One region of the Gordonia sihwensis genome, then DNA from elsewhere that is predicted to be linked to it. Evidence: riboswitches for the same ligand, from Rfam matches in the RefSeq annotation. Region 1 holds a riboswitch; the other holds the start of a gene.
What was found. A riboswitch is a leader RNA that binds a small molecule or an ion and turns the genes downstream of it on or off. The one in region 1 is predicted to bind S-adenosylmethionine.
Positions count from the first base shown of each region.

Region 1 (6,590 bases):
GGTCTCACCGACTCGATGGTCCGGCTGTCGGTGGGTCTGGAGAGCGCGGACGATCTGCTGCGCGATCTGGACGCGGCGCTGGGCTGAGCTCAGGCGTCGGCACGCACCGGGCGGTCCGCGTCGGCCAGTGCACTGAGCACCGTCTGGAACTTCGCGGTAGTCTCGGCCACCTCGGCGTCGGGGTCGGAGCCGGCGACGATGCCGCCTCCGGCCCAGGCGCTGACCCTCGTGCGTGACGAGTCGAGCTCGAGACACCGGATCGAGACCACCCATTCCCCGTCGCCGGCGGCGTCGCACCAGCCGACGGTTCCGGCGTAGAACTCCCGCGGTCCTTCGACCTCCTCGATGATCCGCGCCGCGGCTTCGGTCGGTGTCCCGCAGACGGCGGGCGTCGGGGAGAGCAGCGCCGCCAGTTCCAGCGCCGTGATCGTCGGATCGGCCAGCTCTCCGGTGATCGGCGTCGCCAGATGCCAGACGTGGTTGGTGGAGATGGTCTGCGGCCGGTCGGGGATGGCGATACGGCTGCACAGCGGTTGGAGCAGGTCGCGCAGATAGTCGACGACGTACGCGTGCTCGCGCAAGTCCTTCGCCGAACGGCTGAGTTCCTCGGCGGCGTTCGGAACGGGACGGCCTCCGGCGTCGAACTTCGGGGCCGACCCCGCGTAGGGAACGCATTGGAGGATGGAACCGCGTTTGCGGAGCAGGAGTTCCGGACTCGCGCCGATCAGCCAGTTGCCGTCGTGTCCCGGCGCTGCGCTCAGATCGGCGGCGAACACCGTCGACCCGCCGGCAGTGGCCGTGAATCGGCCGATCAGTTCGGCAGGCTCGACGGCCCGGGTGAGCGACGCGCCCAGGCTGCGAGCCACGACCACCTTCTCGGCGGCGCCCGACGCGATGGCGTCGAGTGCGCGGACGACTCGCTCGCGGTGCACCGAGTCCGGGGTCACCGAGACCTCCGCGACCACCGAGCCGTCGACCGTCGCGGGAGTGGCTGCGGGGGAGAAGTCGACCCGTTCGGGGGCGATCAATGATGCGGGACCGCCGGTGTCGAAGCCGAGGGCGCCGCCGACGAAGTCGACGGTGCCGGCGGCGAGGGCCTCTCGCGCCTGCGCCACGGAGCCGAACGCGGCGCGCACTCCGAATCCGCGGGCGTTGAGATCGGTGTTCGACAGCAGAAACGACAGACCGGCAGGCACCTGGCCAGGTTACCCGCGAGAGCTAGACGGACTTCGTTGCTGTGATGCGCTTCTCCCTGATCAACCGCTTGAGGAGGTCGCGGCCCGCGGATCCGGCGGAGACGGGGTCGGCGCCCGCGTCGGCACCCGACATGTTGACGCAGGTGCGACCGTCGACGCTCGAGGTCGCGTACAGCCACTGCTCGGTGTGGCCGTTCGCGGAGTCGTCACGGCTCTTGGTCTTCCACTCGCCGACGGAGGCGGTTCCGGAGCAACTGTCGGCGAACACCACCACCGTGTGTACCGGGGTCCCCGAGCCGGATTCGCCGAGCGAGGTGAGGTCGTCGGACATCTGCGACAGCACCCGGTCGTCGTCGGCGGCCCGCAGCACCACGACGGGCGCGCCGTCGTTGGTGTCGGTGACGGCGGTCCAGCCGGCGGGCACCCGGACCTCCACGGACGTCCCGCCCTTGAGCGCGAACGTCCGCGTGGTCTCCGGCGCCGCACCGGTGTCGCTGTCGGAGTCCCAGGGGGCGAGGATCAGCAGCGTCGTCAGTCCGGCGACCACCAGTGCGGTCACCGCCACGATGCCGAAGAACATCGGCTTCGGACCCTTCACCGGCGGCTGCTGCGGCCACGGGCCGGGCGGGAAGGGGTTCGGTGCGTACGGCGGCTGCGCGGGTCCGTACCGGTGGGGCGGCCCGTACGGCGACGGCTGTGGCGGTTGTGTCAGGGGCGGTTGTGGCAGGGGCCGGCCGGGAGCGCCGCTCGGATACTGCGGGTCGGACGGATGAACCACGGGAGGCCTTTCTGAACAGGGATGTTGAAACCACGCTAACTGCGGATCCGCCGGTGATTACACCCGCCGTGGTTTTAATGCTTTCCGCGAATGACGCGTACCGGCATCCTTGACGGCGGGTCACGAGAACCGGTGCGAAGCCCTGGCTGGCCGGTCGGCAACCCTCCACCGCGGTGGGGTGCTCCAGGTGACGACCCGGCCGGCGTCGACCGACGTCCGGCAAGTGCGGAGATCTACTGGAGTCGTGTCATGACCGCAATCCTCGACCGGGCCGTGTGCCCGGCACCCATTCGTCCCCTCGCGCCGGTGGTCGGTGCCGACACCACGGTGCCGACCACCGCAGGGGGCGAGACCGTCTACGCGAACCTCGACTACGCGGCATCGGCCCCGGCTCTCGTGTCTGTCGCGGAACGGCTCTCCGGCGCGTTGACCGAGTATGCGAGCGTGCATCGGGGCGCGGGCCATCTCTCTCAGGTCACGACAGCGCGATACGAACAGGCTCGGGAGACCGTCCGGCGGTTCGTCGGCGGTCGAAGCGACGACACGGTGGTGTTCACGCGCAACACCACCGACGCCGTCAATCTCGCCGCGCACGTCACCCCCGGCGACGTGGTGGTGCTCGACATCGAGCACCACGCCAACCTGCTGCCCTGGACCCGGACGGGCCGCGCTCGCGTGGTGCCGGCGGCCCGCACCGTCGAAGAGACGGTGGGGCGGCTCGAAGCAGAACTCGCTGCCGCGCCCGCCGCGTTGCTCGCGATCACCGGTGCGTCGAACGTGACCGGCGAGGTGCTGCCGATCGGACGGCTGGCCGCGGCGGCGCATCGGCACGGCGCGCGCATTCTGGTGGACGCCGCGCAACTGGTCCCGCACCGCGCCGTCTCGATCGCGTCCTGGGGCATCGACTACCTCGTCTTCTCCGGCCACAAGCTGTACGCGCCGTTCGGTGCGGGCGTGCTGGTGGGCCGCGGCGACTGGCTCGATGCGGCGGAACCGTACCTGGCCGGCGGCGGCGCCACCGCCGACGTCGACCTCGACGGCGGAGTCGCGTGGCACACCGGTGCCGCTCGTCACGAAGCCGGATCTCCCAACACGCTGGGGGTGGTGGCGCTCGCAGCGGCGGCGCAGGCCCTGCAGGACATCGGTTTCGAGGAGATCGGCTATCACGAGCACCGGTTGCAGCAGCGTCTCGACGAGGGGTTGGCGCTGCTGCCCGGCGTGCATCCGCTGCGGGGCTTCGACGATGCGGCCGACCGCGTCGGTATCGCCGGCTTCACCGTGGAGAACCATTCCCCGCGCAGTGTCGCCGAATATCTGTCGGTGACGCGGGGGATCGGCGTGCGCGACGGCAAGTTCTGCGCGCATCCGCTGCTGCGGAAGCTGGGCTACCCCGACGGTGCGGTCCGGGCCAGCTTCGGTCTCGGGACGTCGTCGGACGATGTCGATCGTCTGCTGGCCGCGCTGTCGGATCTGGTGCGGCGGTAGATTTCTCGTCCGCTTTCACAGCGGGCGCGGTGGGGTTCGCCGGGCGCGGGACGTACGTCCATTTATGCCGAAATTTCTCAGTTGCGGCCGGGAGCCGGCACCTCTCATACTTGCAGAGCGCAATTAGTTGATTGCAGACTGCAACGAAGAGGGATGAGAGTGAAAGCGACGCCCGAACAGCTCGACGAGATGTTCGTCGCCCTCAGCCGATACACGCGGCTCAGGGATCGGGCGCTGCACACCGGAATCTGGAACGGACGCAATGGCTCACTCGAGACCGCCGCGTACCGAGCGCTCTTCGTCCTGCGGAACGGCCCGATGCGCTCGCGCGACCTCGCCGATCGGCTGGTGACAGACCCCTCGACCACCAGTCGGCACGTCGCGCAGTTGGTGAAGGAAGGATTCGTCCGGCGCGAGGCGCACCCCGAAGACGGGCGTGCGTCGCAGCTGGTCCTCACCGACGACGGCCGGGAGAAGGTCTGCGAGATCGCCGAGTCGAGACGACGACTCGTCGGCGAAACCGTGGAGGACTGGTCCGCGGAGGAGTTCGAGATATTCGTCCGCCTCCTCGGCCGGTTCGTCGACGCGGTCGAAACCCGAATCTTCCCCTGCACCACGAAAGCTGATTGATGAGTTCACCAACTGCCGCCGCGGACTTCCCCGGCCGGAACCTGACGCATCGTCAGGTCCTCACGATCATGAGCGGACTCATGATCGGCATGTTCCTCGCCGCGCTCGACCAGACGATCGTGTCGACGGCGATCCGCACCATCGCCGACGACCTGCACGGATACGACCTGCAGGCGTGGGTCACCACCGCTTACCTGGTGACCTCGACGATCGTGACGCCGCTCTACGGCAAGCTGTCGGACATCTACGGACGCAAGCAGTTCTTCCTGCTCGCGATCACGATCTTCATCATCGGGTCGCTCCTGTGCAGCATGTCGACGTCGATGTACGAGCTGGCCGGCTTCCGTGCGCTCCAGGGTCTCGGCGCGGGCGGTCTGTTCACGCTGGCGATCACCACGATCGCCGATATCGTCGCACCGCTGGAACGCGCCAAGTACCAGGGTTACTTCCTGGCGGTCTTCGGCACGTCCAGCGTGCTCGGCCCGGTGCTCGGCGGTTTCCTCGCCGGCGCGAACTCGATCCTGGGCGTCTCCGGTTGGCGCTGGGTGTTCCTGGTGAACGTGCCGATCGGCCTCATCGCGCTGGTGGTCGTCTACAAGGTGCTGAACTACCCGCAGCAGAAGCTGACCGGACACCGCACCGACTACTGGGGCGCTACCGCTGTCGCGGTGGCCGTCGCGCCGCTGCTGATCGTCGCCGAACAGGGCCGTGACTGGGGCTGGACGTCGCTGAACAGCGTCATCTGTTACCTGATCGGCGCCGCGGGTATCGCCGCGTTCATTGTGATCGAGAACAAGATGGGCGACGAGGCGATCATCCCGCTCCGCGTCTTCAAGAACCGGGTCTTCGCACAGGGCATCCTCGTCTCCCTCATCGTCGGTGCGGTCATGTTCGGCGGTATCTCGATGCTGCCCCAGTACTTCCAGGTGCTCCGTGGCTCGAGCCCGATGGTCGCCGGTCTGCAGATGCTGCCGATGGTGGCCGGCATGATGATCGGTTCCATCATGGCCGGCCAGCTGATCTCGCGTACCGGGCGATACAAGGTGTTTCCGATCATCGGCTCCATCCTGATCACGACGATGTCGTTCCTGCTGCACTTCGTCGACACGCAGACCCAGCTGTATCTCGTGATGCTGGCGGCGGCCGGACTCGGTTTCGGCCTCGGCAACCTGATGCAGCCGCTCATGCTGGCGATGCAGAGCATCCTGCCGGTCCGCGACACCGGTATGGCGACCGGCACCGCGACCTTCTTCCGGCAGATCGGCGGCACGCTCGGCGTCGCGGTCTTCTTCTCGCTGCTGTTCTCGACGATGGGCCCCAACATCGCCGATCAGCTCAAAGACGCGTCGGGCACTCCTGAGTTCACCGCGGCCGTCCAGCAGGCGGCTACCAGCCATGATCCGCAGGTGGCGGCCTTCGGTCACTCGTTGATCACCGCGGCGGAGGACCCCGGTGCCGGCGGCGGCGCCGGGGCGACGATGAAGGACACCTCCGTCATCGAGAAGCTCCCGAAGGAGTTGTCGGAGCCGATCAAGCGCGGCTTCGCGGACTCGATGGACAAGGTGTTCCTGTCGGTCTCGATCCTGTCGATCCTGTCGATCATCGGCACGGTGACGTGGTCGGAGGTCTCGCTCCGCCGCCCGCCGTCGCCCGAGAGCAAGAGCGACGACCCGAAGCCGGTCGCGGCCGACTGACCGGAGCGAGTCGCTGCGTGTTGCTGGGTCTCGATGCGCGTGCTCGCTGCGCTCGCTCGCTTACTCGATGAGCCTGGGGGCTGGGTGGCTTTTCTCAGGCTTGTTGAGCGAGCGTTCTCACCAGGCTTGTTGAGCGAGCGCAGCGAGTCGAAACGGTGTGGGGTCTCGATGCGCGTGCTCGCTGCGCTCGCTGGCTTACTCGATGAGCCTGGGGGCTGGGTGGCTTTTCCCAGGCTTGTTGAGCGAGCGCAGCGAGTCGAAACGGGGGACGGGCCGCAGACGGAAGAGGAGCAGGGCGCGGGTGCGCTCTGCTCCTCTTCGGTCTGTGCGGGGAGGGATCAGCCCTGGTAGCGGTCGACAGCCGCCTGGGCCACCTTGGCCGCCTCGGCCTTGCCGACCCAGCCGCCGGGGGTCACTTCCTTGCCCGGCTCGAGATCCTTGTAGTGCTCGAAGAAGTGCGAGATGGCGTTGAGTTCGAACTCACTGACATCGTCGATGTCCTGGATGTGGTCCCAGCGCGGGTCGCCGGCCGGAACGGCGAGCAGCTTGTCGTCGCCGCCTGCCTCGTCGGTCATCGTGTACATGCCGACGATCCGCGCCTTCACGATGACACCCGGGAACACCGACTCCGTGAGCAGCACCATCGCGTCCAGCGGATCGCCGTCCTCGCCCAGGGTGTGGTCGATGTAGCCGTAGTCGGCCGGGTAGCCCATCGGCGTGTACAGGTAGCGGTCGAGGTAGACCTTGCCCGTCTCGTGATCGACCTCGTACTTGTTGCGGCCACCCTTGGGGATCTCGACGGTGACT
Region 1 covers NZ_CP121248.1:3,443,087-3,449,676, reverse strand. Annotated here, with positions in the region: gene P5P27_RS16520 (O-succinylhomoserine sulfhydrylase) at 1-87, shown strand, start outside; gene P5P27_RS16515 (isochorismate synthase) at 90-1,196, opposite strand; gene P5P27_RS16510 (hypothetical protein) at 1,219-1,794, opposite strand; SAM riboswitch class IV at 2,093-2,206, shown strand; gene P5P27_RS16505 (aminotransferase class V-fold PLP-dependent enzyme) at 2,224-3,459, shown strand; gene P5P27_RS16500 (MarR family winged helix-turn-helix transcriptional regulator) at 3,613-4,089, shown strand; gene P5P27_RS16495 (MDR family MFS transporter) at 4,089-5,783, shown strand; gene P5P27_RS16490 (inorganic diphosphatase) at 6,122-6,590, opposite strand, start outside.

Region 2 (6,590 bases), 1.9 Mb from region 1:
CGCCCATCGAGCCGCCCGCGACGGCGGCCAGCCGGCTGATGCCGAGTGCCTCCAGCGCGAGCGACTCCGACCGGACGAGGTCGCGAACGGTGAGCCGCGGGAAGCGTGACCCCCACGGCCTGCCGTCGGGAGCGAGGGAGCCGGGACCGGTGGAGCCGAAGCAGCCGCCGATCGCGTTCGGCGCCAACACGCACCATTCGTCGGTGTCGACCGCGCAGCCCGGCCCGATCAGTCCGTCCCACCATCCGGTCATCGAGAACTGATCGTCGGCCGGGCCGGCGACGTGCGAGTTACCGGTGAGCGCGTGCAGCGCCAACACGATGTTGTCCCGGGCCGCCGTCGGCGTGCCCCACTTCTGGAAGGCGACGGTGACGTCGGCCAGCGTGGCCCCCGAATCGAGAGTCAGATCGCCGATCGAGACACTGACCTGAGCTCCGTCCGGACGGGTGGCCCAGTCGGGGTCGCTCACCGTCGTGGCCGGGTCGATACTGACCGACACCTGGCCTCCCTTCAGTGGACGAGACAACGGCAGTGGACGAGACAACGGCTACTTGACTCGCGCTGCCGCGGCGAACCCGGTGGTGAGGTCGGCGAGGATGTCGTCGATGCCCTCGATGCCCACGGCGAGCCGGACTAGACCGGGCGTCACACCGGCGGCCAGCTGCTCCTCCGGGGAGAGCTGGCTGTGCGTGGTGGACGCGGGGTGGATCACCAGCGAGCGGACGTCGCCGATGTTGGCGACATGGCTGTGCAGGGTCAGCGCGTTCACGAAGGCCTTGCCCGCCTCGACGCCGCCCTCGATCTCGAATCCGATGACCGCGCCGGCGCCCTTCGGCAGCAGCTTCTGCGCCCGTTCGTAGTACGGCGACGACTTGAGACCGGCGTACGAGACCGAGGTGACCTGGTCGTTGGCCTCCAAGAACTCGGCCACCTTCTGTGCATTGGAGACGTGGCGCTCCACGCGCAGGCTCAGCGTCTCGATGCCCTGAGCCAGCAGGAAGGCGTTGAACGGCGAGATGGCCGCGCCCGTGTCGCGCAGTAATTGCGTCCGCGCCTTGAGCGCGTAGGCCGGAGCCCCCAGGTCGGCGAAGACGACGCCGTTGTAACTCGGGTCCGGGGTGGTGAAGCCGGGGAACAGGTCTTCACCGTCGCGCTGGACGCGCCAGTCGAAGGTGCCGCCGTCGATGATGACGCCGCCGATCGCGGTGCCGTGACCGCCGATGTACTTGGTAGCCGAGTGCACGACGATGTCGGCCCCGTGCTCGATGGGATTCAGCAGATACGGCGTCGCGACCGTGTTGTCGACGATCAGCGGGAGGCTGTGCGAGTGTGCGACGTCCGCCACTCCGGCGATGTCGAGGACCTGATTGTGCGGGTTCGCGATGGTCTCACCGAACAGTGCGCGGGTGTTGGGCCGGATCGCCGACTTCCACGACTCGAGATCGTCGGGATCGTCGACGAACGAGACCTCGATGCCGAACTTCGGCAGCGTGTAGTGGAAGAGATTGTATGTGCCGCCGTAGATGCGGGGGCTAGAGACGACGTGTCCGCCGGCCTCGACGATGTTCTGAATCGCGTAGGTGGTGGCGGCCTGGCCGGAGGCCACCAAGAGGGCCGCGACGCCGCCGCCGAGAGCCGCGAGGCGCTGCTCGACGGTGTCCTGCGTCGGATTCATGATCCGGGTGTAGATGTTGCCCGGCTCGGCGAGCGCGAACAGGTTCGCCGCGTGGTCGGTGTTGTCGAACACGTACGACGTGGTCTGGTAGATCGGCAGTGCGCGTGTCTTGGCGGTCGCGTCGACTACCTGCCCGGCGTGCACCTGGGTGGTCTCGAAGCTCCAATTCGCGGCGTCAGACATGAGACGTCATTCTCTTTCTTCGGTCGGCGGCCCGGGGCGGGCCTCGTATGTTGGGTCCGACCCTCGGACCCGCGCTTGCTGCGGCGACTTCCGTCGCAGCCAGGTCATCACCCGGAGCACCCCACCGCGGATGGAGGGTTGCCGGTCAGCAAGCCGGGGCTGTGCGCTGACACTCATGACCTGTTGCTGAGGATATATCAACTCGATGCGGCTGTTGAAACGGCTTCACCGCCCCTGGTCGTAAATCTGTCGACTCGGTGGGCGATGTGGTAGGACCGCGCAAAAGCGGCGACCGGTGCGAGCGGTCGGTCTCGGCGCGTCGGCGCTGTGTACAAGGAGAACTGCTGCCGCACAGTGCATTCGGCGCGGATCTGCGGTGGCACGGCGGTGCTTGCACGATCGCTCGGTCGCTGAGCTGCTCATGGGATATGCTGGTTAAAACAGTACGCGCGTTCTGTTTGGAGCCCGCCGCGCCGAACGACCGTCCGTATTACGTTTGAGGACGAGTGGCCGGCGGTCTACTGCTGAGGAGGGCACAGAGCCATATGGGCAAGATCAAGGTCGAGGGCACCGTCGTCGAACTCGACGGCGACGAGATGACGCGAATCATCTGGCAGTTCATCAAAGAGAAGCTGATCCACCCCTACCTCGACATCGATCTGGACTACTACGACCTCGGGATCGAGACCCGCGACGCGACCGACGATCAGGTCACCGTGGACGCCGCGCACGCGATTCAGAAGCACGGTGTCGGCGTCAAGTGCGCCACCATCACCCCCGACGAGGCCCGCGTCGAGGAATTCGGTCTCAAGAAGATGTGGCGATCGCCGAACGGCACCATTCGGAACATCCTCGGCGGCACCATCTTCCGCGCTCCGATCCTGATCTCGAACGTGCCTCGGCTGGTGCCCGGCTGGACCAAGCCGGTGGTCGTCGGGCGTCACGCCTTCGGTGACCAGTACCGCGCCACCGACTTCAAGGTGCCCTCGGCGGGAACGGTCACCATCACGTACACGCCCGACGACGGAAGCGAGCCGATCGAGCACGAGATCGTCCGAATCCCGGAGTCGGGCGGCGTCGTGATGGGCATGTACAACTTCAACAAGTCGATCGAGGACTTCGCGCGCGCGTCGTTCAACTACGGACTGCAGCGCAACTATCCGGTGTACCTGTCCACCAAGAACACCATCCTCAAGGCCTACGACGGCGCGTTCAAGGACATCTTCGCCGACGTCTTCGAGCGTGAGTTCAAGGCCGAGTTCGATGCCGCGGGGCTGCACTACGAGCACCGGCTGATCGACGACATGGTCGCCTCGTCGCTCAAGTGGGAGGGCGGCTACGTCTGGGCGTGCAAGAACTACGACGGCGACGTCCAGTCGGACACCGTGGCCCAGGGCTACGGCTCGCTCGGACTGATGACCTCGGTTCTGATGACACCCGACGGCCAGACCTGTGAGGCCGAGGCCGCGCACGGCACCGTGACCCGGCACTACCGGCAGCACCAGCAGGGCAAGCCGACGTCGACCAATCCGATCGCGTCGATCTTCGCCTGGACGCGTGGTCTGGACCACCGCGGCAAGCTCGACAACACTCCCGAGGTGCGCGAGTTCGCGGAGAAGCTCGAGGACGTCGTCATCAAGACCGTCGAGTCGGGGAAGATGACCAAGGACCTGGCACTGCTGGTCGGCGGCGACCAGGCGTACCTCACCACCGAGGAGTTCCTGGGCGCCCTCGACGACAATCTGCAGGCCGCGCTGCGGTAGTCCTCTCCTCCGGGTGTCGGAGGTCACCGCGGTCTGTGGAATGGCGCTCGGCGTGCGGGTGTTGCGCATCGGGTGGACACCGAGACTCAGGACGTGGCGGCATCGTGCGACGGCGAGCATCCGGCTCGGCGGGTGGGCTGGGTGGTCGGAGCACTCGCGCTCGGCGGATTCGGCATCGGAACCACCGAGTTCGTCGCGATGGGGCTGCTGCCGAACATCGCGTCGAGCCTCGGCGTCAGTGAGCCGACCGCCGGGCACCTGATCTCCGCCTATGCGCTGGGCGTGGTGGTGGGCGCGCCGCTGATCGCGGTGGTCGCGGCCCGGGTGTCGCGACGGACGCTGTTGATCGCACTCATGGTGGCGTTCACTCTCGGCAATGCGCTGAGTCTGGTGGCGCAGAACTATCCGACGCTGATGGCCGCACGCTTCGTCGCCGGGCTGCCGCACGGGGCGTATTTCGGCGTGGCCTCGTTGGTCGCCGCCCACCTCGCCGGCCCCGGCCGCCGTGCGCAGGCGGTGGGGCAGGTGATGATGGGACTGTCGGTGGCCAACGTCCTCGGGGTGCCGGCGGCCACCTGGCTGGGCCAGGCGCTCGGGTGGCGCGCCGCCCTCGCCCTCGTCGTGGTGATCGGTGCTGTGACGGTGCTCGCGCTGTGGCGCGTGGTGCCCGATCTGCGGTCGATGCGCACCACCGATCCCGCCACTGAACTCGGCGGACTCCGCCACGGGCAGATCTGGCTGACGCTGCTGGTCGGCGTGGTGGGATTCGGCGGCTTCTTCGCCTTCTACACGTATCTGAACACCGCGCTCACCTCGCTGGGCGGACTGTCGGAGGCCGCGGTGCCGATCGCGCTGATGCTGTTCGGCGCGGGAATGGTGAGCGGCAATTACCTCGGCGGCCGTCTCGCCGACCGCCTGGGCGACAAGGCCATCGCCATCGGCATGGCGAGCGCAGCGTCGGCGCTGGTGCTGTTCGCGCTCCTGGTGTCCACCGGGTGGCCGGCCGTGATCATGACCTTCTTCGTCGGCTGTTCCGGATCGGCCGCCATCCCCGGGCTGCAGACGCGATTGATGGACGTCGCGCACGATGCGCAGACGATCGCGGCCGCGCTCAACCATTCGGCGCTGAACGTCGCCAACGCTCTCGGCGCATGGGTCGGCGGGCTGGTGATCGCCCACGGTCTCGGTTACCGGGCACCGTCACTGGTCGGTGCGGTCCTCGCGGTGGGCGGCGTGCTGGTGCTCGCGGCGGCGGTGGCGGCTGCGCGGCGGTCCGGCGAGGAGATGCCGCAGCGGGAGGTCGCGGTTCCGGTCGGAGACGAGCCCGTGGGCGATGTCCGAAGCGGTCGCTAGGGTGGTCCCGTGACCACACCGTTCTCCATCACCACGATCAACGTCAACGGGATCCGTGCCGCTGTGAAGCAGCGCTCGGACGACAATCCGGGCATGCTCCCGTGGCTCGAGGACGCCGCACCCGACGTGGTGCTGATGCAAGAGGTGAGGGCAGGCGACGCGATCGCTCGCAAGGCGCTGCAGCCCGCGCTGGATGCCGGGTGGCACTTCGTGCACACGGAATCGTCGGTCAAGGGCCGCGCCGGCGTCGGGATCCTGTCTCGCCGCGCACCCTCGCAGGTGCGGGTCGGTTTCGGCAGCGACGAGTTCGACACGGCGGGACGCTATATCGAGGCGGACTTCGACTTCGGCGGTGAGACGGTGACCGCGGCGAGCCTGTATCTGCCGACGGGGGCGGCGCCGACCGAGCAGGAGAAAGACATCGAGAAGTACGAGGAGAAGCGCCGCTTCCTCGAAGCGTTCCGGCCCTACCTCGACAAACTGCTCGGCACCGGGGGACTGGCGGTGGTGGCGGGCGACTGGAACATCGCGCCCGACGAGCGCGACATCAAGAACTGGAAGGGCAATCTCAAGAACGCGGGTTTCCTCCCGCACGAGCGGGCATGGGTCGCCGGACTGCTGGAGGCCGGCTGGGCGGACGTGGCGCGCGAGCATCACGGCGACGTCGCTGGGCCGTACGCGTGGTGGTCGTGGCGGGGCAAGGCGTTCGACAACGACGCCGGCTGGCGTATCGACTACCACCTCGCGACGCCGGCATTGGCTGCACGAGCGCAACGGACGTGGGTTGATCGAGCCGGCGCGTACAACCTTCGGTGGTCCGATCACGCCCCGGTGACCGCGGTGTTCGGCTGAGCGGTCCGCGGCCACCCGGGGCGCATCCGGTCAGCTGGCCGATTTGCTTCCGCTGCCGATGCCGCCGATCACGCCGCCGACCAGTCCGGCCACCACCTCGCTGATGATGTCCTGGGTGGACCCGGAACTGGACAGATCGCCGCTGACGCTGCCGATCGCCTCGCCGGGAGACATCGGGCGAGTCAGGAAGCACGCGGTGAGACCGGGGAAGTCGCCTTCGACCCCGGCGGTTCCGGTGACGGCGATGCCGCCGCTGGTGACCGGGAAGCCGGGAAACTTCGACAGCGGCATGTCGTAGGTGAACGACGCCGTGACGGGATGGCTCGAGGTCACCGACCAGCCCGTGTTCGAGACCTTCCAGCCGGTCCCGGCCGCAGTCACCGGAACCGCCTCTTCTTTGAGTCCGCCGGCGAGGTGGTACGCCCTCACCTTCGCCGTCGGCTTCCCGAATCCGGCGGGCGGGGTGTCGGTGATCGAGTTGACGTACGGATTGCCGGCACCGGAGGTGCCGACGTCGATCGTGTAGGTCACCTTCGCGAGCGCACCGGCGGTCTGGGTCACCGACTTGGAGTAGTTATGCGTCACTCCCCAAGCATTCTTCGTGGTGCGGCTCGCCGACGAGCAGGTCGCGGCGTCGGCGCCACCTGCCGCGCCGACGGAGGCGGCGGTGAGTCCACCGCAGATCAGGGCGGCTGCGGTGACGAGAGAAGTCATGCGGGACAAGGGGATTCGCTTCATGCGGGACCACCGTTCAGAGAGAATCG
Region 2 covers NZ_CP121248.1:1,073,211-1,079,800, forward strand. Annotated here, with positions in the region: gene metX (homoserine O-acetyltransferase MetX) at 1-499, opposite strand, end outside; gene P5P27_RS05125 (bifunctional o-acetylhomoserine/o-acetylserine sulfhydrylase) at 548-1,858, opposite strand; SAM riboswitch class IV at 1,925-2,039, opposite strand; gene P5P27_RS05130 (NADP-dependent isocitrate dehydrogenase) at 2,404-3,621, shown strand; gene P5P27_RS05135 (MFS transporter) at 3,715-4,974, shown strand; gene P5P27_RS05140 (exodeoxyribonuclease III) at 4,984-5,826, shown strand; gene P5P27_RS05145 (hypothetical protein) at 5,857-6,540, opposite strand.
Region 2: another riboswitch for S-adenosylmethionine. It lies ahead of P5P27_RS05125 (bifunctional o-acetylhomoserine/o-acetylserine sulfhydrylase); the one in region 1 lies ahead of P5P27_RS16505 (aminotransferase class V-fold PLP-dependent enzyme).